Regions from separate parts of the Pectobacterium actinidiae genome, predicted to be linked through region 2. Evidence: predicted binding sites of a transcription regulator. Region 2 holds the regulator's gene; the other holds the start of a gene.

Region 1 (12,043 bases), 2.1 Mb from region 2:
ATTGATGCCATTGATGTCAGCAGTAAAACGCGCGATATGAACAGCAAAATCATGCAGGAGACGAACCATGATTAGCCTGCGGATTATTGCCCGCCTGCTGGATTATCCCGATAGCGAGCTGTGGGAAAACCGGGCTGAATTAATCGACGCGGTAGAGCAGGCTGATGCCTTACCGCTGCGTGAGAGTCATCAGTTGATGCAGTTCATCAACACGCTGTGCGCGCAGGATCTGTTGGACAAACAGGCGGAGTATAGCGGCCTGTTTGACCGCGGTCGGGCGACCTCGCTGCTGCTGTTCGAACACGTTCACGGTGAGTCTCGAGACCGTGGTCAGGCGATGGTCGATCTCATGCAGCAATATCAGGATGCCGGTCTGGCGCTGGATTGCCGTGAACTGCCGGACTACCTGCCGCTGTATCTTGAGTACCTTTCTCGTCTGGAGCCCGCGCAAGGTCGCGCGGGTTTACTCGACATCGCACCGATTCTGGCGTTGATTGGCGCGCGTTTGCAGCAGCGTGACAGCAGCTATGCCGTGCTGTTCGATCTGTTGTTGGCATTGTCCGGCAGTGACCTGAAAAGTGACGATGTCACGCACAAGGTGGTTGACGAAGCGCGTGACGACACGCCGCAGGCGTTGGATGCCGTGTGGGAAGAGGAACAGGTTAAGTTCCTCGGCGAAGAAGGCTGCGCATCGGCCCAACAAACGCAACACCAACGCCGCTTCGCTGGCGCGGTGGTGCCGCAATATCTGAATCTTGACGCGACATCGGCGGGAGGGCAACGCTAATGAGTGCAATCACGAACTATTTCAATATATTTTTGTTTGATATCTATCCTTATCTGGCAATGGCGATTTTCCTGATTGGCAGTTGGCTGCGTTATGACTACGGCCAATACAGCTGGCGCGCAGGTTCGAGCCAAATGCTGGATAAGAAAGGGATGCGTCTGGCGTCTAACCTGTTCCATCTGGGGATTCTGGGCGTATTTGCCGGGCATTTCCTCGGTATGCTGACGCCGCACTGGATGTACGAAGCCTTCCTGCCAATGGATGTAAAACAGAAAATGGCGATGTTCGGCGGTGGTGCAGCGGGTCTGCTGACGTTTGTCGGTGGCGTGCTGCTGTTAAAACGCCGTCTGACCAACCCACGTATTCGTGCCACATCCAGCGTTGGCGACATTCTCATTCTGTCTCTGCTGGTGATCCAGGCTGGTTTAGGGCTGTTGACCATCCCGTTCTCTGCACAGCATATGGACGGCAGTGAAATGCTGAAGCTGGTCGGTTGGGCACAGAGCGTGGCCTTCTTCCAGGGCGGAGCATCTGAGCATCTGGCGGGTGTCGCGCTGATCTTCAAATTGCACATTGTGCTGGGGCTGACGCTGTTCGTTCTGTTCCCGTTCTGCCGTCTGGTTCACATTTGGAGCGCACCGGTCGAGTACCTGACGCGTCGCTACCAGTTAGTGCGTAACCGTCGTTAGGTATGATAGAAAACAGCGGCGTTATGATAACGTCGCTGTTTTAACGTCTTCCTTTTCATTTTTCCCCGCCAACAACGATCGTCATCGGCATCTCTGTCGATTATTTGCCTCGCGCCGTCGTCCATTGCACGGCGAAGACGCTCGCCAGCACGATCGTCAACCCCAGAAATGCTGTGTCAGTCATCGACTGTGAAAGCAACCCCCAACCCAGCACGACGGCAGTTAACGGACTTAGTAATCCCAATGATGCAACGGCAATCGTCGGCAGACGGGTTATGCCACGAAACCACAGTCCATAAGCGATCACGGCACCTGCAAGGCAGAGATAGGCGTAGGCGGCGTACTGTGACAGGGTTAAAGCAGGTAAGGGCGCGTCGACTCCCCACGCGACGGGTGCCAGCATCAAGCCACCGATAAAGAGTTGCCAGCCGGTCAGAGGCAGTACGGGCAAATCAAGTTGCCAGCGGCGGGTCAGCCAGACTCCTGCCGCCATACACAACGCACCCAGCAGCGCGGCAGCAATTCCCACGGGTTCAACTATCGTTTGCGGCGACAGCAGCAAAATGGCCATGCCTCCCACGCCGATGATCGCTGACCACAGCGTAGCCAATCTGGGGGCGCGATGATCCACTGCCCAGACCAACACCATAACCAGCAGCGGTTGGATCGCACCTAATACCGCGGCCAGCCCGCCGGGCAAACGATAAGCCGCAACGAACAGCAATGCCTGAAAGACGCCGATATTCAGGGCGCTGAGCACAACCACACGCCACCAGTCTCGCCGGGCGGGGAAGCGTCGGGTGAATACAAGTAACAGCAAACCCGCAGGCAGCACGCGAATCAGCGCCGCCGTGAAGGGGCGATCCGGTGGCAGGATTTCTGATGTTACGATGTAGGTCGATCCCCAAATTGCGGGAGCCAGCGCCGTGAGTATAACGTCACGCCAATAGTGTGATGAGAATGTGGTGTTCATGACTTTACCTTTAATTCAAGATATTATGATAGTGTTGATCAATTACCTTGAAGTCAAGATAAATGAAAAATCAAACTAGCGAGCGCGAACATGACGCAGTCGACACCATCCTTGACCAGTGGCGGCGCGAGCGCCCCGATTTGGATGCCAGCCCCATGGGGCCAATTGGGCGTCTCCGGCGCTGTGCTGTGCTCATGGAGCAGCGGCTGGAAGCCTGTTTCTCCAGATTCGAACTGAGCAGTTGGGAGTTTGATATGCTGGCTACGCTGCGGCGGGCTGGCGCACCACATTGTCTGAGTCCGACTGAACTGTTTTCCACGCTGATGGTGACGTCAGGCACCATGACTCACCGGCTCAAGCGCCTTGAAACCCGAGGATTTATTGAGCGTGTGCAGAATGAGCAGGATGCGCGCAGTATGCTCGTGCAGCTCACCAGTACGGGACTGGAACTGATCAATCGTGCCGTTGAGGCACATATTGAGAATGAACGTCAGGTGCTGTCGGTACTGCCTGCCGAGGTTCTGGCTGCGCTTGACGCTAATCTCGCCGCGCTACTGCGAGGTTTGGAAAGGCACGCAGGACGCGTTGAACCTAAAGAGACAAATTAAGCCACTGCGCTAACCTGAATCTGTTAATACAAAAGGAACTGAACGATGTCTGAATACCATGCTTCAATTTGCTGGCAACGCGATGGGCAAGATTTTATTGATAACCGCTATAGTCGCCTGCACCAGTGGCAGTTTGATGGTGGTATTACGCTACGCGCCTCGTCATCGCCCCATGTCGTTCCACTGCCTTTTTCGCAGGAGGATGCGGTCGACCCTGAAGAAGCGCTGGTTGCCTCGTTGTCGAGCTGCCATATGCTGTGGTTTCTTTCCATTGCGGCTAAAAAGCGTTTCTGTGTAGATGATTATCAGGACAATGCGGTAGGGACGATGGGCGTTAATGCGGCGGGAAAAATGGCGATGCTGGACGTTACGCTGCGTCCTCAGGTGACATTCAGCGGTGAGAAGCAGCCCACCGTCGAGCAATATGCCAAATTGCATGAACTGGCGCACGATGCCTGCTACATCGCTCACTCGGTGAATTTTCCTGTGAACTGCGAACCGACGTTAGGGACGAACGGTTGACGAGGCTCTGAGATAACCGCGACTAACACGAATGACCGCCCGATGCGTTCAGATCGGGCGGGATGGCCGTTGATGTTTAGTCGCCCATCACCATCCGGTAATGCGCTGCCAGGTTTCCTGCTCATTCCTGTGTGATTTCAAAACCTGATAGTGTTGATGCATCGCGGCCGTCGCACAGGCGTGGTTAGGCAGTATCCGCAACCGGGAGCCGACGGGGAAATTATCGACCGAAAAGCCACTGTCGGCGGGGAGCGCAATAATGCCGTGTTCCTGATTGGTGATCGTCACGCAGAGGTCGTTGTAAGGGCTGCCATAGCGGTCACACACCAGCCCGTAACCGTAATCTTTTGCCTGAGAGGCGGTGCCGCGATCGCGGGAAAGCGCCATCCAGCCTGCATCGATAAACACCCAGCCTTTTTCGCGGTTATGCCCAATCACGGTACTGACGACCGACAGGGCGATATCATCCAGTGAACAAACTCCGACATTTTTCATCACCAGATCGAACGTGGTGAAAACGCCCGCTCGGACTTCGGTAATGCCAGTGAGATCTTCGGCAAAATGCGCTGTCGGTGTGGCACCGACGCTGAGTACGGGGCAGGCAATTCCCAGCGCCCGTACACGCTGTCCGGCGGTATTGATGGCGTTGCACTCGGCACGCGCGGCCGCTCTAATCGCATCGTCCGTGCGGCAGGCGTAGGATTCTCCCGCATGCGCCAGCAGGCCGGTGAGCGTTGCACCGTTGCCGTCGATCTGCTTCGCCAGCTTAAGCAACGCGTCGCTTTCCGGTGGAATGCCGCCGCGATGCCCGTCACAGTCGATCTCAATAAACACCGAAAACGTCACGCTATTGGCGAGCGCGAAATCAGTTACTGCGCGTGCCTGCTCTGCGCTATCCAGCAGAATATGAATATTCACGCCTTTGTGGATTAAGTTGGCGATGCGCGGCAGCTTGTGTGGGGCGATCCCTACGGCGTAGAGCAGGTTGGTGTAACCCGCGTTGGCAAAGGCTTCCGCTTCTGCCAGCGTCGAAACCGTTGCGGGAGACGCGGCATCTTTGAGTAGATAACGGGCGGCTTCAATTGACCGTAACGTTTTGAGATGTGGCCGAATCTGGCTGCCTAATTTTTCTGTACGCTGATACAGCCTGTCGATATTGCGTTGAAAGCGGAATTCATCAATCAGCAAAAAAGGCGTTTCCAGCGCGTTAAGCCATTCACTATTGTTCATTGTGCACCTTCATTTCGTTTAGCCTGCTGCCAGGCAGCAAGAATGCGCTGGCCAACATATAAGTCCTGAATAGATAAGCCGGAGCTATCAAACACGGTGATATCGTCCGGCGTTTGCCGTCCCGCTGCGTTTGCGCTAATCACATCACCAATGGCGGTCAGCGTCACACCGGTTGGCGCGTGTTGGAAATCACCGATTATTCGGGATTGGGAAGGCAGATCGCAAAACAGACGACTCGCGGTAAACAGCTCGGGAGGTAATTCCTGTTTGCCGACGGCATCGGATCCCATGCTGACAACGTGCGTTCCCGCTTTCACCCAGTCGGCGCTAAAAAGCGGTGTGCGTGATGGCGTTGCGGTGACGATGATATCTGCTGCCCGACAGGCGCTTTCGGCATCGCTGATTTGCGCATTCAGCCCGGCGGCCTTGAGCTCTCGCGCCATGTCTGCGGATTTGCTGTTATCGCGCCCGACAATCAGCACGGTATGAAGTGGCCGTATTCTTGCCAGCGCAGCGCATTCATAGCGAGCCTGATGACCGGTTCCGAACACGGCCAGGACCGAAGCATCAGGTCTTGCCAGCAAATCGGCTGCAACGGCGTTGGCGGCGGCGGTACGAAAGGCATTCACCTTGCCGGCTTCAATCGCGACAGTTATTTTCCCGATTTGCTGATCGAACAGCAGAATGAGGGAATTGTGGCGGGGCAGCCCATTCGCGGGATTTCCCGGCCAGAACGAACCGACTTTTAGTCCGGCAAGTTCATGGGTTGCAGAAGCCTTGATGCTGAATGTATTGACCGGATCGGAGCCTTGCCCGTGTACCACCGGAAAACTGCGTGCTTCCGGTTCACTGGCAGCCAGCAAGGCTTCACGCACCGCATCATAGGCCAGCTCATGGCTGATGAGCGCCGCGGATTCAGCTTCAGAAATAAAGATCATCGTATTCCCCTAAGCATTTCCGGTCAAAAATGCGCCGTAGCGGCTGATATCGACATTCCCACCGCTGATCATAATGCCGATGCGTTTGCCGCGTAGCGATTCTCTGAGATTACGTGCCGCCGCAAAGCTGAGGCACCCCGTTGGCTCAACGACGATCTTCATGCGTTCGGCGTAAAACCGCATCGCGTCAATCAGGTCGCCATCTGTCACGGTGAGAATATCGTCAACGTTCTGGCGAATCAGAGGGAAGGTATAGTTGCCCAGATGCTGGGTCTGTGCGCCGTCGGCGATGGTCTTGGGTGTATCGATATGCACAATGTTGCCGCTACGGAAAGATTGTTGCCCGTCGTTACCCGCGAGAGGCTCGACGCCATAAATTTTGCACTGTGGGGATAGCTGACGGGTGGCAAGCGCACAACCTGACAGCAATCCACCGCCGCCTAAGCAGACGAATAGGGCATCCAGTTCACCGGTTTCTTCCAGCAGCTCTTTCGCCGCCGTGCCTTGCCCAGTAATCACGTGCGGATGGTCGTAAGGCGGAATGAGCGTCAGGCCATGCTTTTTCGCCAGATCGCGACCGATCTGCTCACGATCTTCGGTATATCGATTGTATTCCACCACGTTCCCACCGTAACCGCGCGTGGCGGCGACCTTTGCCGCCGGGGCATCGTGTGGCATGACGATCGTTGCGGGGATGCCGAGTAATTTAGCGGCCAGAGCAATCGCCTGCGCATGGTTACCGGAAGAAAAGGTGACCACGCCAGCGGCTTTCTGCTCGTTCGAGAACTGCAACAGTGCGTTCATGGCACCGCGAAACTTAAATGCGCCCATGCGCTGGAAGTTTTCACATTTGAAGAAAACCTCTGCGCCGAACGCGTCATTGACCGTGCGCGATGTCATCACCGGTGTTTTATTGGCGTAGCCATCGATACGTTCCGCAGCGGCTACCACATCGTCGTAGGTTGGGAGGCGTAAGTCGCTCATGTCTGGATCACCTGTTGTTAGTGATTATGAATACCGAGGCTGTTGCCCCCGATAGTGTCGAATACGTAATAAACAAAATATATAAAATTAGATAAATTGTCTAATTTGATTTATTTTTAAATGATGGATTATGTGAGAGGTGTCATGTGGCGCTGAAAGAAAGCGAAACGTGGGCGTGTGGTACACTCTGCGGCAGAAAACGCTGTTGTGATTGGAGATAAGATGGCTACATCAGGAGAAGGTCTGCTGCTGACGCAGTTAGATGCGATAGCGAAAGGGCTGAGCGAGACGTTCGCGCCATTCTGTGAAGTGGTTGTGCACGATCTGAAAAACCCGGAACACGCGATACTTTCCATTCACAATAACCTTTCTGGCAGGGAGGTTGGCGCGCCTGCGACGGAACTGGGTCTTGCGCGCATTGCTTCACCTGAATTTCCTAACATTCTGGCGAACTACGCCAACCAGTTTGCTGACGGACGTCCGGTAAAAAGTACCTCGGTTGGCATCAAAAATGCGCAAGGTGAATACGTCGCCGCGCTGTGCCTGAACGTCGATATGACGCTATTTCGCGGCATGCAAAATGCGCTGGCGCAGTTCACCCAGCTTGCGTCTGACTCAGTGACTGAACACCTGGAGCCAAACGGCGCGGCGGCGATCAGGCAACACATCGATCACTTCGCCGCACGACTTGCCACCACGCCACGGGCGCTAAAAGCGCAGGACAGAAAAATCCTGCTTCAGGAACTGAAAGACAGCGGCCTGCTGGAAGTGAAAAAATCGATGGAAACTATCGCACAGCACCTTGGCGTATCGCGGGCGTCGGTGTATTTGTATGCCAAGGAGTAACGGAATATTTTTATGCCACCTTGCGTAATGCGTAAGTCACTGATGTGATATGGATCGGCTTTTTACCCAAGATGAAAGGCTGACGATCCGCGTCGGTCAGGGAATGTTGCGCATTGCATTGTCAAACGCCGCTTCCTATACTGTATAAAAATACAGTTACCTTGCTGAGCGATGAAACGATACCTTCCCGAATCCTGTCCCGATAAGCAGGAATTAAATCTTTATGCCGATACGGTGCCCGCCGGGTTTCCCAGTCCGGCGAATGATTATGTTGAACAGCGCATCGACCTCAATACGCTGTGCGTTCGTCATCCCTCAGCAACCTACTTCGTTCGCGTGTCCGGTCAGTCCATGGTGGATGGGGGGATTCATGATGGCGATCTGGTGGTGGTTGATAGCGCATTACAGGCGCGTCATGGCGATATCATTATTGCTGCGCTCGACGGCGAGTTCACTATCAAGCAATTGCAACTGACACCGACCCGCGCATTGGTTCCTATGAATGTTGCCTATGCCCCGATTCCGATTAATGAGTGCGACAGCCTTGATATTTTTGGTGTCGTGACTTATGTCATACATGCGACACGCTGATGTACGCCTTGGTGGATGTGAACACGTTTTATGCTAGCTGTGAAAAAATTTTTCGCCCTGATTTAGCAGACAAGCCAGTCATTGTGCTTAGCAACAATGACGGCTGTGTCATTGCCCGCTCTCATGAAGCAAAACGGCTGGGAGTAAAGATGGCCGCCCCGTTATTTCAGCTCGGTGAGCTCATTCAAAAACACGACATCACCGTTTTCTCCTCCAATTACGCGCTGTACGCTGACATGTCGGCTCGGGTCATGAGTATTTTAGAAGAGATGGCACCTGCGGTGGAAATCTACAGCATCGATGAAGCATTTTTGAATTTGTCCGGCGTGGATCGCTGCACGTCGCTGGCGTGTTTTGGCCATCAGGTCAAAGAAAGGATAAAGCGCGAAGCGCATTTGACCGTCGGTGTCGGTATTGCGCCGACCAAAACGCTGGCCAAGTTGGCTAACCATGCGGCCAAAATCTGGCATAAAACACAGGGCGTGGTAGATTTGTCCAGCCCGACCCGTCAGGAGAAACTGCTGGCAATTACGCCCGTCGGTGATGTTTGGGGGATCGGACGGCGACTGGCACGCAGACTGGAATCAATGGGCATCGAGAGTGCCTTGGCGCTGGCTCGCAGCGATCTCGCCTATATTCGGCGAAATTTTAGCGTTGTTGTAGAAAGAACGGTACGCGAATTGCGCGGACAATCCTGTCTGGAAGTGGAAGAATCCGCGGCGGCCAAGCAGCAAATACTGTGTTCCCGTTCATTCAGCTCGCGGATTACCGAGTATGCTCACCTGCATCAGGCCGTGTGCCGTTATGCCGAGCGCGCGGCAGAGAAATTACGCCATGAGAAGCAGTATTGCTGTCAGGTTTCGGTGTTTATCCGCACCAGCCCCCATGTCCCACGGGGGGATTATTATGGCGAGCAGGCTACCCGCGTGACACACGTCCCGACTCACGATACGCGAGACATTATTGCGCTAGCGATTGAAGCACTGAACTGCATCTGGAAACAGGGATACCGTTACTGTAAAGCCGGAGTGGTGTTGTCCGATTTCTATCAGCACGGTGTGGCACAACTGGATATGTTTGACGCGCGTAAACCCCATGCAAATAGCGCCAGTTTAATGGCGGCTATCGATCGCATTAATCAGTCTGGCAAGGGGAAAATTTGGTTTGCGGGTCAGGGAATTAACCCCAACTGGTCCATGAAACGAGAGCGGCTTTCGCCCGCTTATACCACGCGAGCGGAAGATTTGAAGGTCGTTAAATCATGATATTGCCTGAGAAAATACCTGATATTTATCAATATCCAGAACATCTGCGTACTGAATTGGATGGGTTGCCTACGGCGCCGGGAGTGTATGTCTTTCACGGTGACAGCGAAACGCTGCCGCTGTATATCGGCAAAAGTATCAACATCCGTGCTCGGGTGTTGTCGCATATGCGTACACGTAAAGAAGCAAAGCTGTTGAGGCAGACCCGCCGCATTACATTTATTGAAACGGCAGGGGAAATCGGTGCGCTGTTATTGGAAGCGCAGATGATTAAGCAGCAGGTGCCGCTTTTTAACAAGCGGCTGCGGCGTTCACGTCAATTGTGCTCGTTCCATTTTGATGGAAGGCTTATTGAGGTGGTCTACGCCAAAAATGTCGATTTCTCCACGACATCCTGCCTTTATGGGCTGTTTAGCCACCGCCTTGCGGCGGTGAATGCATTGAAAACGATCGCTGATGAAGAAAAACTGTGCCTGGGGGTGCTGGGTTTTGAGCATCTGCCCGCGGGCAGAGCCTGTTTTCGCCATGCATTGAAAAAATGCATCGGTGCCTGCTGTGGCAAAGAGTCCATTTCGGAACATCAACGCCGGCTGTCAATCCGGCTTGAAGCGATGAAGCTGAGCTGCTGGCCTTATCCAGGCCGTATCGCTATCAAAGAAAGTCGTCAGGGAAAGACGGATTATCACATTATTCATAACTGGTTTTATTTGGGAACGGTTGCACGATTATCAGAGGTCGCAGCGCTAAAACGCGTTGCGGCAAATTTTGATAGCGATGGCTACAAAATTTTATGCAAACCTATTGTCAGTAACGGTGTGGATATTATTTTGCTGGATGAATGAGATAGGTATGGGGTACCAGCATTTTTATTTACCGTCTGGCGCACGTTGATAGAATCCTTGTCTATACTTGGATTCGCGTCTTATCTGTCAAGGATTGGCGTTTATATGGGTATGATGAAATAAAGGTGAGGTGGTTATGGGAATTCTGTCCTGGATTATTTTTGGTTTGATTGCGGGGATTCTGGCTAAGTGGATTATGCCCGGTAAAGACGGTGGCGGCTTTATCCTGACGGTGTTGCTCGGGATTGTCGGTGCGGTCGTGGGCGGCTACATCAGCGTTTTCTTTGGGTTCGGCCGGGTCGATGGCTTTAACTTCGGCAGCTTTGTGGTAGCGGTTGTCGGCGCGATTGTCGTGCTGTGGGTATACCGCAAGATTCGAGACTAGTGCTATATCCGTTGCCCCTGTTCTGGGGCAACATGCTTCTTTTCTTATTTTCTACCTGGATGTTTTCCTGTGTTCCTTGATGCCGTCAGTGCGCTATTAATGCGTAATGATGCTATCCAGCGCGCGCAGGTGTTCCGGCTGCCACGATAGATTGACCTCAGTGCCGGCTTTCCAGTGCGGCTGGATCTCGCTGGCGGGGAGTTTCACCATAAACTGCGGTTGGCCTGCCACTTCCGTCATCATCCTGACGTGATCGCCCAGATAGATGAACTGCTGAATGCGGGCTTTGACATGCTGCATGGTGTCGTCGGTATGAGCGGCGTTGACGTGAATGCGTTCCGGGCGGATGCAGAGCGTGATTTTTCGGCCCGGTGAGCTGGGGCGGACTTTCAGTGCGCGCAGCGAGGTGCCGTCGTCCAGCGTAGCCCGATAGAACGCGCCTTCGGCCTCGGCGCGTGTGGCGAGCAGCGTATTGTTTTCGCCGATAAACTGGGCCACAAACGCGTTCTCCGGTTTTTCGTAGATGTCGCTGGGGCTGTCCATCTGCTGAATCACGCCATCGTTAAACACGGCGACGCGGTTGGACATGGTCATGGCTTCGCTCTGGTCATGGGTGACGTACACCACAGTTAATTCCAGCGACTGATGCAGCTCTTTGATTTCCAACTGCATATGTTCGCGTAGTTGCTTATCCAACGCGCCCAACGGCTCATCCATCAGCACCAGCTTTGGCTCGAAAACCAGTGCGCGAGCCAGCGCCACACGCTGCTGCTGGCCGCCGGACATCTGTGCTGGGTAGCGATCGGCCAGGCTGGTGAGCTTCACACGATCCAGTACCCGATCCACTTTCTCTTTGATATCGGCACGGTTCAGGCGACGAATGGAGAGGGGAAACGCCAGATTCTCCGCCACGGTCATGTGTGGGAACAGGGCGTAGTTCTGAAACACCATACCAATGTCGCGCTGGTGCGGTGGGAGATGGTGCAGCGGGGCGTCGCGCAGCATAATTTCCCCCTGCGTCGGGGTTTCAAATCCGGCGAGCATCATCAAACTGGTGGTTTTTCCCGAGCCGGATGGCCCAAGCAGGGTCAGAAATTCACCTTCACGGATATCCAGATTAAGGTTTTTGACGATCAGGCGGTCACCGTCATAGGTTTTCTGAACATTCCTGAAGCTGACATAATTTCTCATTTTTCACTCTCCGGCAGTCATTGTTATTCATAAGAATGCATAAACCATGCCGGATGCGAAAAAGTTGAGGGTTGTCATACTACAACAGGCAAAAATGCCGTTGCCTGGCACAGTGGATGCCCCATAATGGAGCGTTTCGCGGGAAGGGGCACTCTAATGGTGCGGACGATGATGATAGCGATACCAGATAAA
Region 2 (12,043 bases):
GGTTACAGGCTCGCTATACCTTTTCTTTTGGTCACTATTTTGACCCACAGCTGCTGGGCTACGCTTCTCTGCGCGTGCTCAATCAGGAAGTATTGGCACCGGGGGCCTCATTCCAGCCGCGAACCTACCCACGGGTTGATATTCTGAACATTATTCTTCAGGGCGAAGCGGAATACCGCGACAGCAACGGTTGCCACATTCAGGCTAAAACCGGAGATGTGCTGTTGCTCGCCACTCAGCCAAACGTCAGCTATAGCGAACATAATACCAGCGCCAATAAGCCGCTGACGCGGCTGCAATTATGGCTGAATGCCTGCCAGACCCGAGAGAACAGCCCGTTGCAGCGTATGGGGTTAAATTCATCAAACCACACTCTGCTTGCTTCACCGGAAGGTGAACACAACAGCCTGCAACTGCGACAGCAGGTTTGGATCCATCATGTCGATCTCCAGCAGAATGAGCAAAGCACGATCGCGCTACAGGGGAATCAGGCGTATCTCCAGCTAATCCACGGTTCAATGGCGGTGAAAGGCAGCCAGAACAGTGAAACACTACACTGCGGCGACGGTGCTTTTATTAAGGACGAAACGGTGTTGACGCTACAGGCAGAGTCGCCTTTGCGGGCACTGCTCATCGATCTGGTTGTGTAGCACTTCTGTCCGCTGTTTTTGTAGGGAGTTGTATTCGCAGGAAAACGCCGCCAGTTCGGCGTTTTTATTCAGTCGTGGTAAGATATCCGTCTTGTTCCTCAATGCGTCAGGGTGATATGACAATGGATTCAACCAAACAGGACAAACTTCTTGCCCAGGCTGAACAGATTTGTCAGCAGCGCGCTGTGCGTCTAACACCACAGCGGTTAGAGGTTTTACGCCTTATGGCACAGCAGTCTGGTGCTATTAGCGCTTATGACCTGCTGGATTTGCTGCGCGTTTCCGAGCCTCAGGCGAAACCGCCGACCGTCTATCGCGCGCTGGATTTTCTGCTGGAACAAGGCTTCATTCATCGAGTCGAATCAAACAACAGCTACGTGCTGTGTCACCATATCGAAGACCACAGCCATACATCTGCCCTTTTCATCTGCGATCGCTGCGGGCAGGTTACCGAGCGCCAAACCGAGGGTGTGGAAGAAACATTACGCAACCTGGCACAGCAGTCGGGGTTTACACTGCGCCACAGCGTTGTGGAAGCACACGGGTTATGTGGAGGCTGTCAGGAAGTCGCATCATGCAAGCAGCCGGATCATTGCGATCACGACCATACGGTTCCCATTAAAAAACGATAGCCCTAAGGGCTATCGTCTCTTTCAGCAAAGAAGCATCACGTTCGCTACCAGTGATATTTGTGATGCTCTTCCCAGTGTTTCACTTCTTTCTCTGCCGCTTCTTTTTCGTATCCGTAACGCTCCTGGATTCTCCCCACAAGCTGGTCACGTTTACCTTCGATGACCGTCAGATCGTCATCCGTTAATTTGCCCCATTGCTCTTTCGCTTTACCTTTAAACTGTTTCCAGTTACCGCTGGCTTGGTCTTTATTCATAAGAATCTCCGTACCTTAGGTGAATTGCGCATGAAAAAACCGTAACTACCGACTTATGCGTCAGTTTCAGATAAATAGGTTTATTCAGTAAGCAGCATCATAACTATGTGAAACATGACGGTACTCTTCGCCACTGTCTGCCTTGATTACCGGAGCTATCTACATGTGATAGCTAATGCTCAATCGGCAAACGATCAATCAAGATAAAAATGCTTACCTTGATAAAAATTATAGTCGAATATTTCACTTAAGATAAAAAAACAGGAATCTGTAACTGGATAGGGCATTAATAAAGGGAAATAACCACAAAAAGCAGTGATAAAACAGAGAGTAATGGAGATCGTAGAAAACGCGCACGAAATGTAACTAAATATATACGATGAGCAGATTAACACGCTAAAAGATTAACGCAAAACATGATGCACTGACCCGAACAGACGAGCAGTGCATCTCTGCGAATGGTTAGCTCCAGTCGCTGTTACGAATCACGCCAACGGCTAAACCTTCTATCGAAAAGCTTTGCTGACGCAGGTCGACAACAATCGGGGCAAACTCTTCATTTTCAGCGAGGAGGTGCACCATATTGCCTTGCTTTTTCAAGCGCTTCACCGTCACTTCATCGTCAATACGCGCGACGACAATCTGACCGTTACGCACATCTTCTGTTTTATGCACGGCCAGTAAATCGCCATCCATAATACCAATATTTTTCATCGACATACCGCTCACCCGCAGCAAGAAATCAGCGCTGGGTTTGAACATCGCAGGGTCAACCTGATAGTGACATTCGATATGTTCCTGCGCCAGCAGCGGTTCACCTGCGGCCACGCGACCAACCAGAGGAATACCCGTCTCTTCTTCCATCAGCAGACGAATACCACGAGAAGCGCCCGATACAATTTCAATCACACCTTTACGCGCCAGCGCTTTCAGATGTTCTTCAGCCGCATTGGGAGAGCGAAACCCCAGTTGTTGAGCAATTTCCGCGCGCGTTGGCGGCATTCCGGTTTGCGCAATATGATCGCGGATCAGGTCATAAACCTGCTGCTGCCTTGCTGTTAGTACTTTCATTCCGCCCCCTGGTTGTTTATACAGTCTTGCTGTGAGTATATACAGGTAAGGCACAATTGGGAATGAAGATATCGGCAAAGCCCCTGACTTTTACTCATTTATGCGCGCCGTCAGGCAAAATGTTGCCAGAGGATACTGCCCCACACGACAGCGGCTAACAAGATGGCAACAAAGACAGCAGCCGAACCGATATCTTTCGCCCGACCGGATAATTCATGATGCTCAAGTCCAATGCGATCGACCACCGCTTCAATGGCGCTGTTAGCCAACTCAAACAGCATAATCAATACCACAGACCCGATCAGCAGCAGTTTTTCGACCAGCGTAACCGGCAGCAAACACGCAACAATGACGCCGACAAGGGTCAGAATTGTCTCCTGACGAAACGCCGCCTCATGCTGCCACGCCTGCTTCAGTCCCTTAAAGGAATAACCGGTCGCCTTAATAATCCGGGTCATCCCCGTTGCTTTATTCATTTATCCTCCGCTATTTATGCAAAATAGTTCGCATTTTAACGCGCTCGTGTTGTCTCATCACCACAGATCTCCGGCGCAGTTTCTGGTATCCTTGCGGCGCATTGCTAACAAGAGGCTCCACGTTGTTATGTCAGGTTGGCGTAAAATTTACTATAAATTATTGAATCTCCCACTGAAATTGCTGGTGAAAAGCAAAGTCATTCCCGCAGATCCCGTGGTCGAGTTGGGGTTAGATCCCTCACGTCCTATACTCTATGTTCTGCCTTATAACTCTCAGGCGGATCTCTTGACGCTACGTGCGAAATGCCTGGCATTGGGGCTACCCGATCCTTCGGTATCGTTCGAATTCAATGGCGTCGAACTTCCTAGCCACGTCTTTATTAATGACGGGCCGCGTGTCTTCCGCTATTACGTTCCCAAGCAGAAATCCGTCAAGCTGTTCCACGACTATCTGGACTTGCATCGTGCCAATCCAGACTTAGACGTACAGATGGTGCCAGTTTCCGTGATGTTTGGGCGTTCTCCGGGTCGGGAAGGCCACTCTCAGGCCGCACCACACCTCCGGTTGCTCAACGGTATCGAGAAATTCTTCGCCGTCCTGTGGCTAGGCCGCGACAGTTTTGTCCGCTTCTCCAGTCCGGTGTCGCTGCGCTATATGGCGACCGAGCACGGCACTGACAAAACCATAGCCCACAAACTGGCGCGTGTCGCACGTATGCATTTCTCCCGCCAGCGTTTGGCGGCAGTTGGACCGCGCTTGCCGGTGCGTCAGGAGCTGTTCAACAAGCTGCTGGATTCCAAAGCGATCAAGAAAGCCGTAGACGATGAGGCGCGCAGTAAGAAGATTTCTTATGAGAAAGCGCAGCAGAATGCGATTGCGCTGATGGAAGAAATCGCCGCCGATTTCTCCTACGAGGCCGTGCGTCTGTCGGATCGCGTATTAAGCTGGACGTGGAACCGCCTTTATCAGGGGATTAACGTCCACAACGCCGAGCGTGTTCGCCAACTGGCACAGGATGGCCACGGTATTGTCTATGTGCCCTGCCACCGCAGCCACATGGATTACCTGCTGCTGTCCTACGTCCTGTACCATCAGGGTTTAGTGCCGCCACACATCGCCGCAGGCATCAACCTTAATTTCTGGCCAGCAGGACCGATCTTCCGCCGTCTTGGCGCATTCTTTATTCGCCGTACCTTCAAAGGCAACAAGCTGTATTCCACGATTTTCCGTGAATATCTGGGTGAGCTGTTTGCTCGCGGTTATTCGGTTGAATACTTCATGGAAGGCGGACGTTCACGCACGGGCCGTCTGTTAGAGCCGAAAACCGGTACGCTGGCGATGACCATTCAGGCCATGCTCAGAGGCGGTACGCGCCCTATCACGCTGGTACCGATTTATGTCGGCTACGAACATGTGATGGAAGTCGGCACCTATGCAAAAGAGCTGCGCGGTGCGGCGAAGGAGAAAGAAGGTTTTATGCAGATGGTGCGCGGTTTGCGCAAACTGCGTAATTTAGGTCAGGGTTATGTGAACTTCGGTGAACCACTCCCTCTGACAACCTATCTTAATCAGCATGTTCCGCAATGGCGTGATGCGATCGATCCCATCGAGGCACAGCGTCCAAGCTGGCTCACGCCGACGGTGCAAGATATCTCTATGGATATCATGGTGCGCATCAATAATTCCGCGGCAGCAAACGCGATGAACCTGTGCTCTACGGCCTTGTTAGCCTCGCGCCAGCGCTCACTGACGCGCGAACAAATGCACGAACAGCTGGATTGCTATCTACAGTTGCTGCGTCAGGTTCCTTATCATAAAGATATTACGGCACCGAAGAAGACAGCGGATGAACTGCTGGAACACGCGCTGGGCATGAACAAGTTTGAAGTCGAGAAGGATAGCATTGGCGATATCATCATTCTGCCACGCGAACAGGCAGTACTGATGACGTACTATCGCAATAATATCCAGCACCTGTTGGTCTTGCCGTCACTGCTTGCCAGCATCGTCATCCATCATCGTCGGATTACGCTTGACGACGTCGTGCGACAAATCACGTTGATCTATCCGCTGCTGCAAGCTGAGCTATTCCTGCACTATTCCAAAGAGCAGTTGCCGGACGTACTGGAAACGTTGGCTAACGAACTGATTCGACAAGAGCTACTGTGCAGTCGTGACGGTCAGTTAGCTATCAATCCGCCACGCATCCGTACACTGCAACTGCTGTCAGCAGGCGTGCGTGAAACGCTGCAACGCTATGCGATCACGTTGTCCTTGCTGTGCGCGAACCCAGCAATCAACCGTGGAACGCTGGAGAAGGAAAGCCGGAACATGGCACAGCGCCTGTCCGTTCTGCACGGAATAAATGCGCCGGAATTCTTTGATAAAGCGGTGTTCTCAACGCTGGTCGCAACCTTACGTACTGAAGGATATATCACCGACAGTGCGGAAACGGCGCAAGGCGATATCGTGGCAATCTACAATATCCTCGGCGATCTGATCACCCCGGAAGTTCGGTTAACGATCGAAAGCGCCAGCTCATCTGCTGACATGGAAGCCAACAATCAGTTGGGGATCGACAGTCAGATAGAAACCAATAATCCGGCAGTAGAAAACGCGGAAGAAACAAAGCAGGCGTAGTCGGACAGGAATCACGGGGAAATGGCGGATAACACGCCGCCATCAAACTGTAGATGTGTTTGGTATGACAAACATTTCAACGCCTTTCACCATAAAAAAAGCAGCGAGAAATCGCTGCTTTTTTTATCTCTGATAATTCGCTCTATAAGCCAAACAGCACGCCAATAAATATTGCCATACCCGCATATTTATTATTATGGAATGCCTTAAAACAGGCATCGCGCTCGCGCTCGGAAGTCAGCACTTGCTGATAAACGAACATTCCCGCAGCCACCAATAGCGAAATATAGTACGGCATTCCTAATCCGGTAATGATACCCAAAACCAGTAGCAGCGCCAGCATACCAAACTGCAATAACCCGATGATAAGATTGTCAAAACGACCAAATAGTATCGCCGTGGATTTCACGCCGATCTTAAGGTCATCATCACGATCCACCATCGCATATTGGGTATCGTAGGCGACCGTCCAGCAAATATACGCTAAAAACATCATCCAGCAGCTCGCTGGCAGGCTTTCACTCACCGCCGCATAAGCCATCGGAATTGACCAGCCAAACGCCGCGCCCAGCACAAACTGAGGAAGATGGCTGACCCGTTTCATAAACGGATAGACCCATGCCAGAACTAGCCCCGCAACGGACAGCCAGATCGTCATCTTATTCAGCGTCAGCACCAGACCAAACGCCAGCAAGACCAGCATGACAAACAGCACTTTGGCCGCTCGCTCGCTCACCTCACCGCTGGGTAAGGGGCGAGAAGCGGTACGTTTTACATGACCGTCAAAATGACGATCGGCATAATCATTGATGACGCAGCCAGCCGCACGCATTAAGAAAACGCCAGCGACAAAGACAAACAGCGTCCACGGAGCAGGCGCTCCCCCGCCCGCCAGCCACAGCGCCCATAGCGTTGGCCACAGCAGCAACAGAGAACCTATCGGTTTATCAATCCGCATCAAGCGACAATAAGCCAGCCATTTCCCTGCTGTAACACTTCTTTCCAAGGATTTATCTCCTCAAATTACCTGCCAACCTTCATCACCGGGTGAAATAAATCGGTGATTCCGGTAAGAAAAGCTCAGTCAACAATAACGGATGACCTGAAAGACACAGGCGAGAACGCCGCGCCCATAGGCCTTCGCAGCATCCGGTATGAATGTAGTCACGCGTCAGCGATTTTTGCTCAAATAGATAACGGCCTAACGGCTGCGTGCCTATTTTTGTCAGGGCTGAATCGGTGCCGTCGAGCGTTTGTTGTGGAACAAGGGTACGGCCGAACAGCCAGGGGCGATCGTCACCATACAACACCACTTCACGCAGCCAGTAACGCTCACTATATGGCAACTGTTCGCACTCTTCGCCCAGAGCCTGTGGCGTAATGAATCCCTCACGACAAAGTGTGACCTTGAGTTGGGCACAATATTTTTCAAGCCGCTGCGTCATCGAGCCGGCTTCCATCAGCCAGTCACCAATGTGCTCAGGTAATACCGAAGGGGGCTCAGTAAACCAGGAAATGGTGCGCAGAAGCGTAGACGCATCGTCAGACATTATCCCCACTCCAAACAGGGTATTTCTGTAATAAAGCATTCGTAAATAAAGTTAGCGTCCCTATTGTAGCGCAGAATGCTTACCCGATAACACGCTATAAACCAATTCATCCCTGATGTGGCAACATTTCAGCAATGCAGTGCATAAAAAAAGCACCACCCAGTCTCGCGACCAGATAGTGCTCTTTGAAGGACAGAAAGACGACTGTCTGTAACCTGACCCTGTCACCAGAAAATGGCTTCCGGCGACAATGGTGTCACATTACATCATGCCGCCCATACCACCCATGCCGCCCATACCACCAGCGCCACCTAAGTCAGGTGCATCACTTTTCGGCAGGTCGGTAACCATACATTCGGTAGTGATCATCAGACCAGCAACGGAAGCCGCGAACTGCAATGCAGAACGGGTTACTTTGGTTGGATCCAGGATACCGAAGTCGATCATGTTGCCGTATTCTTCAGTTGCGGCGTTGTAACCGTAGTTACCTTCGCCTGCTTTAACGCTGTTCGCAACCACAGATGGCTCTTCGCCAGCGTTGGAAACGATCTGACGCAGTGGCGCTTCCATCGCGCGCAGCGCAACTTTGATACCCACGTTCTGATCTTCGTTTTGAGCAGTCAGAGAAGCCAGTTTAGCGGCAACGCGAACCAGCGCCACACCACCACCAGCAACCACGCCTTCTTCTACCGCGGCGCGAGTCGCAGCCAGGGCATCTTCAACGCGTGCTTTCTTCTCTTTCATTTCAACTTCAGTTGCTGCGCCAACTTTGATAACGGCTACGCCGCCGGCCAGTTTAGCCACACGCTCTTGCAGTTTTTCTTTGTCGTAATCAGACGTTGCTTCTTCAACCTGCTGACGGATCTGAGCAACACGGCCCTGGATCGCAGCTTCTTCACCCGTACCATCGATGATGGTGGTGGTGTCTTTGTTGATCACAACGCGTTTTGCCTGACCCAGATCTTCCAGCGTCGCTTTTTCCAGCTCCAGACCGATCTCTTCAGAGATAACGGTACCACCAGTCAGCGTCGCGATGTCTTGCAGCATGGCTTTACGACGGTCGCCGAAGCCCGGTGCTTTCACCGCAGCAACTTTCACGATACCGCGCATGGTGTTAACCACCAGCGTTGCCAGCGCTTCGCCTTCAACATCCTCAGCAACGATAACCAGTGGTTTGCCGGCTTTCGCTACGGCTTCCAGTACTGGCAGCATTTCGCGGATGTTAGAGATTTTTTTGTCAGCCAGCAGGATGAACGGGCTTTCCAGTTCTACAGCACCAGTTTCCGGCTTGTTGATGAAGTACGGAGACAGGTAGCCACGGTCGAACTGCATACCTTCAACCACGTCCAGCTCGTCTTGCAGACCAGTACCTTCTTCAACGGTGATAACACCTTCTTTACCGACTTTGTCCATGGCTTCGGCAATCATTTTGCCTACGGTTTCGTCGGAGTTAGCAGAGATGGTACCAACTTGAGCAATCGCTTTAGAGTCAGAGCACGGTACAGAGAGGGCTTTCAGCTCTTCAACAGCGGCAACAACGGCTTTATCGATACCGCGCTTCAGATCCATCGGGTTCATGCCCGCTGCAACAGCTTTCAGGCCTTCAGTGATGATAGCCTGCGCCAATACGGTTGCGGTCGTGGTGCCGTCGCCTGCTGCGTCATTCGCTTTAGAGGCAACTTCTTTCACCATCTGCGCGCCCATGTTCTCGAACTTGTCTTCCAGCTCGATTTCACGCGCAACAGATACGCCGTCTTTAGTAATGGTCGGTGCACCGAAGGATTTATCCAACACAACGTTACGGCCTTTCGGGCCCAGGGTAACCTTCACTGCATCAGCCAGTACATTTACGCCGCGCAGCATTTTTACGCGTGCGTCATTACCGAATTTTACGTCTTTAGCTGCCATGGTCTATTTCCCTCAAATTCTTTCAGTTCAGATGATTACGCGCAATTACGCTTCAACAATTGCCAGAATGTCGCTTTCAGACATGATCAACACTTCTTCGTTATCAATCTTCTCTGCTTTCACGCCATAGCCATCATTGAAAATAACGATGTCGCCAACTTTCACATCCAGCGGCTTCACTTCGCCATTTTCCAGGATACGTCCATGACCTACGGCCAGAACTTCACCGCGGGTAGATTTACCAGCAGCGGAACCAGTCAGTACGATGCCGCCAGCAGATTTTGACTCAACTTCTTTGCGCTTGACGATCACGCGGTCATGCAATGGACGAATATTCATTGATAGCTCTCCTTTGAGAAAGTCCATATCGGTTTAGGATAAACGCCGACTATGTTTTCATAACGATTATGCTTTTCATAATCGGCCTTGTGGTGTTCTAAGTGGGGGCGTTTCGCTGCCCTTCAAGGGAAAAAATTCATTTTTTTTGCGTTAGGCGTATGCTTGTCGCTGACGCCTTATAAAAAATAAGGATTATCAATATGATAACCCTTATCTGCTTTTTCAATTTGTCCTGACGTTAATGGTCGTCACGATCGTCACGGTGTTCAATATTTCCGCGCCCGCCATCCTTGCGCTGGTATTCACCTTCAAAGGTGTTACCGCCGGAAGACGACGCGCCTGGGCCAGAACCAGAACGCCAGACATGGAGGTGAGGCATCAGTTTAAGCGTCAGCCTTTTCTGCACCGGCGGTAGCAGTAACAGCAGCCCCAGAAAGTCAGTCAGGAAGCCCGGAATCAGGAGCAGGAAGCCCGCCAGCACCAGCGAAACACTTTTTACCATCTCGGCCGCTGGGCTTTCACCCGCCGCCATTTTCTGCTGCATCTGTACCAGCGTTTTCATCCCCTGGTTACGCACCAGCGAGACGCCCACACAGGACGTGAAGACGACCAGCAGCAGGGTCATCGCGACGCCCAGGACTTCAGCCACCTGAATAAACAGCGATATCTCGATGTAAGCTAAAAGAAAAATAAGTAATAACGGTAACCAGCGCACCCGGTACTCCTGTGTTTTTACGCGTACTGTTTTTAATAAAAACGTATGTTGATAAGAACGTGTTAAGCCATCGCTATTGAAAATTCAGTACGCTTTACTACCAATGGATTAGGTAAAACGCGCGCCTGCTCTGCGATCCGGCACATCATGATTTACTGAAATGGGTACGGCTTTCCGCATTTTCAAGCCACCGCCCTACGATTATTGTTCTAAAATAGTGACTCGTGACTACAGTCACAGTTCATTTACCGTAGTGGTAGAGAACGCCAGTATAGTGATCTAAACACCTGTTTTTCGCTGTCGTAACGACATATCCTCACGGCAATGGATACCTGGTTGGTCAAACATCCCGAGACTATTGCCGAGATAAGACGGTTTATCCGAGATAACAGATAACGCCGCCCGACACACCAGCCCACAACGTCTAGTTACATCACTAGTCGCACAACAGGATAAGCACTCTCATGTCAGAAAACATCCGTATTGAAGAAGACCTGTTAGGCACCCGAGAAGTTCCCGCAGACGCGTATTATGGCGTTCATACGCTGCGCGCCGTCGAAAATTTCTATATCAGCACGACTAAAATCAGCGACATCCCCGAATTCGTGCGCGGTATGGTGATGGTGAAGAAAGCCGCGGCGCTGGCGAACAGAGAGCTGCAAACTATCCCGAAAAAAATCGCCGACGTCATTATCCGCGCCTGCGATGAAGTGCTGAATAACGGCAAATGCATGGATCAGTTTCCAGTAGATGTCTATCAGGGGGGCGCTGGCACGTCGGTTAACATGAATACCAACGAAGTATTAGCCAATATTGGTCTGGAGTTGATGGGCTACCAGAAAGGCGAATACCAGTATCTGAACCCCAACGATCACCTGAATAAGTGCCAATCCACCAATGATGCCTACCCTACCGGATTTCGTATCGCGGTTTATGCAGCCATACTGAAATTGACAGAGGCAATCGCGAAGTTGAGTGAGGGTTTCGAGCGTAAAGCCAAAGAGTTTGAAGACGTGCTGAAGATGGGGCGCACCCAGTTGCAGGACGCGGTGCCGATGACGCTCGGTCAGGAATTTCATGCGTTCAACGTCCTGTTGCAGGAGGAAATCAAAAACCTGCTGCGCACGGCGGAACTGCTGCTTGAAGTCAATCTGGGTGCGACCGCAATCGGTACGCGTCTGAACACGCCGGACGGCTATCAGCAACTGGCGGTGCAGCGTCTGGCGGAAGTCAGCGGCCTGCCGTGTGTGCCAGCAGAAGATTTGATCGAAGCGACGTCAGACTGCGGTGCCTATGTGATGGTACACAGTTCGCTGAAGCGTTTGGCCGTGAAGCTGTCGAAGATCTGTAATGACCTGCGTCTGCTTTCTTCCGGCCCGCGTGCTGGCCTGAATGAAATCAACCTGCCCGAGTTGCAGGCAGGTTCCTCGATCATGCCCGCCAAGGTTAACCCAGTGGTGCCGGAAGTCGTCAATCAGGTATGTTTCAAAGTCATCGGTAACGACACCTGCGTCACGATGGCGTCAGAGGCTGGGCAATTACAGTTAAACGTGATGGAACCAGTCATTGGTCAGGCGATGTTTGAATCGACCCACATTCTGACCAATGCCTGCTACAACCTGCTGGAGAAATGCGTCAATGGTATCACGGCCAATAAGAGCGTGTGCGAAGCCTACGTTTTCAACTCCATCGGAATTGTGACGTACCTGAACCCGTTTATCGGCCACCACAATGGCGATATCGTCGGCAGGATCTGCGCCGAAACGGGGAAAAGCGTGCGTGAAGTAGTACTGGAGCGCGGCCTGCT

What was found. The regulator LexA, encoded in region 2, represses DNA repair genes until DNA is damaged. The targets are predictions, from matches to a motif close to TNCTGTATGTACATACAGNA.
Region 1: umuD (translesion error-prone DNA polymerase V autoproteolytic subunit) is a predicted target of LexA. The motif match lies at 7,716-7,735, and genes of this name have one in related genera.

What each region holds. Positions count from the first base shown of each region.
Region 1 is NZ_JRMH01000001.1:2,443,032-2,455,074, reverse strand. Features, by position in the region: gene narH (nitrate reductase subunit beta) at 1-75, shown strand, start outside; gene narJ (nitrate reductase molybdenum cofactor assembly chaperone) at 68-787, shown strand; gene narI (respiratory nitrate reductase subunit gamma) at 787-1,476, shown strand; gene KKH3_RS10450 (EamA family transporter) at 1,577-2,449, opposite strand; gene KKH3_RS10445 (MarR family winged helix-turn-helix transcriptional regulator) at 2,512-3,057, shown strand; gene KKH3_RS10440 (OsmC family protein) at 3,103-3,579, shown strand; gene KKH3_RS10435 (DSD1 family PLP-dependent enzyme) at 3,667-4,809, opposite strand; gene KKH3_RS10430 (ornithine cyclodeaminase family protein) at 4,806-5,747, opposite strand; gene KKH3_RS10425 (threo-3-hydroxy-L-aspartate ammonia-lyase) at 5,757-6,731, opposite strand; gene KKH3_RS10420 (helix-turn-helix transcriptional regulator) at 6,954-7,577, shown strand; gene umuD (translesion error-prone DNA polymerase V autoproteolytic subunit) at 7,749-8,168, shown strand; gene umuC (translesion error-prone DNA polymerase V subunit UmuC) at 8,168-9,433, shown strand; gene cho (excinuclease Cho) at 9,430-10,275, shown strand; gene KKH3_RS10400 (GlsB/YeaQ/YmgE family stress response membrane protein) at 10,412-10,660, shown strand; gene KKH3_RS10395 (ABC transporter ATP-binding protein) at 10,757-11,851, opposite strand.
Region 2 is NZ_JRMH01000001.1:378,415-390,457, reverse strand. Features, by position in the region: gene KKH3_RS01620 (pirin family protein) at 1-650, shown strand, start outside; gene zur (zinc uptake transcriptional repressor Zur) at 773-1,282, shown strand; gene KKH3_RS01610 (CsbD family protein) at 1,327-1,536, opposite strand; gene lexA (transcriptional repressor LexA) at 1,999-2,607, opposite strand; gene KKH3_RS01600 (diacylglycerol kinase) at 2,718-3,083, opposite strand; gene plsB (glycerol-3-phosphate 1-O-acyltransferase PlsB) at 3,211-5,724, shown strand; gene ubiA (4-hydroxybenzoate octaprenyltransferase) at 5,867-6,730, opposite strand; gene ubiC (chorismate lyase) at 6,765-7,274, opposite strand; gene groL (chaperonin GroEL) at 7,536-9,182, opposite strand; gene KKH3_RS01575 (co-chaperone GroES) at 9,228-9,521, opposite strand; gene KKH3_RS01570 (FxsA family protein) at 9,760-10,236, opposite strand; gene aspA (aspartate ammonia-lyase) at 10,701-12,043, shown strand, end outside.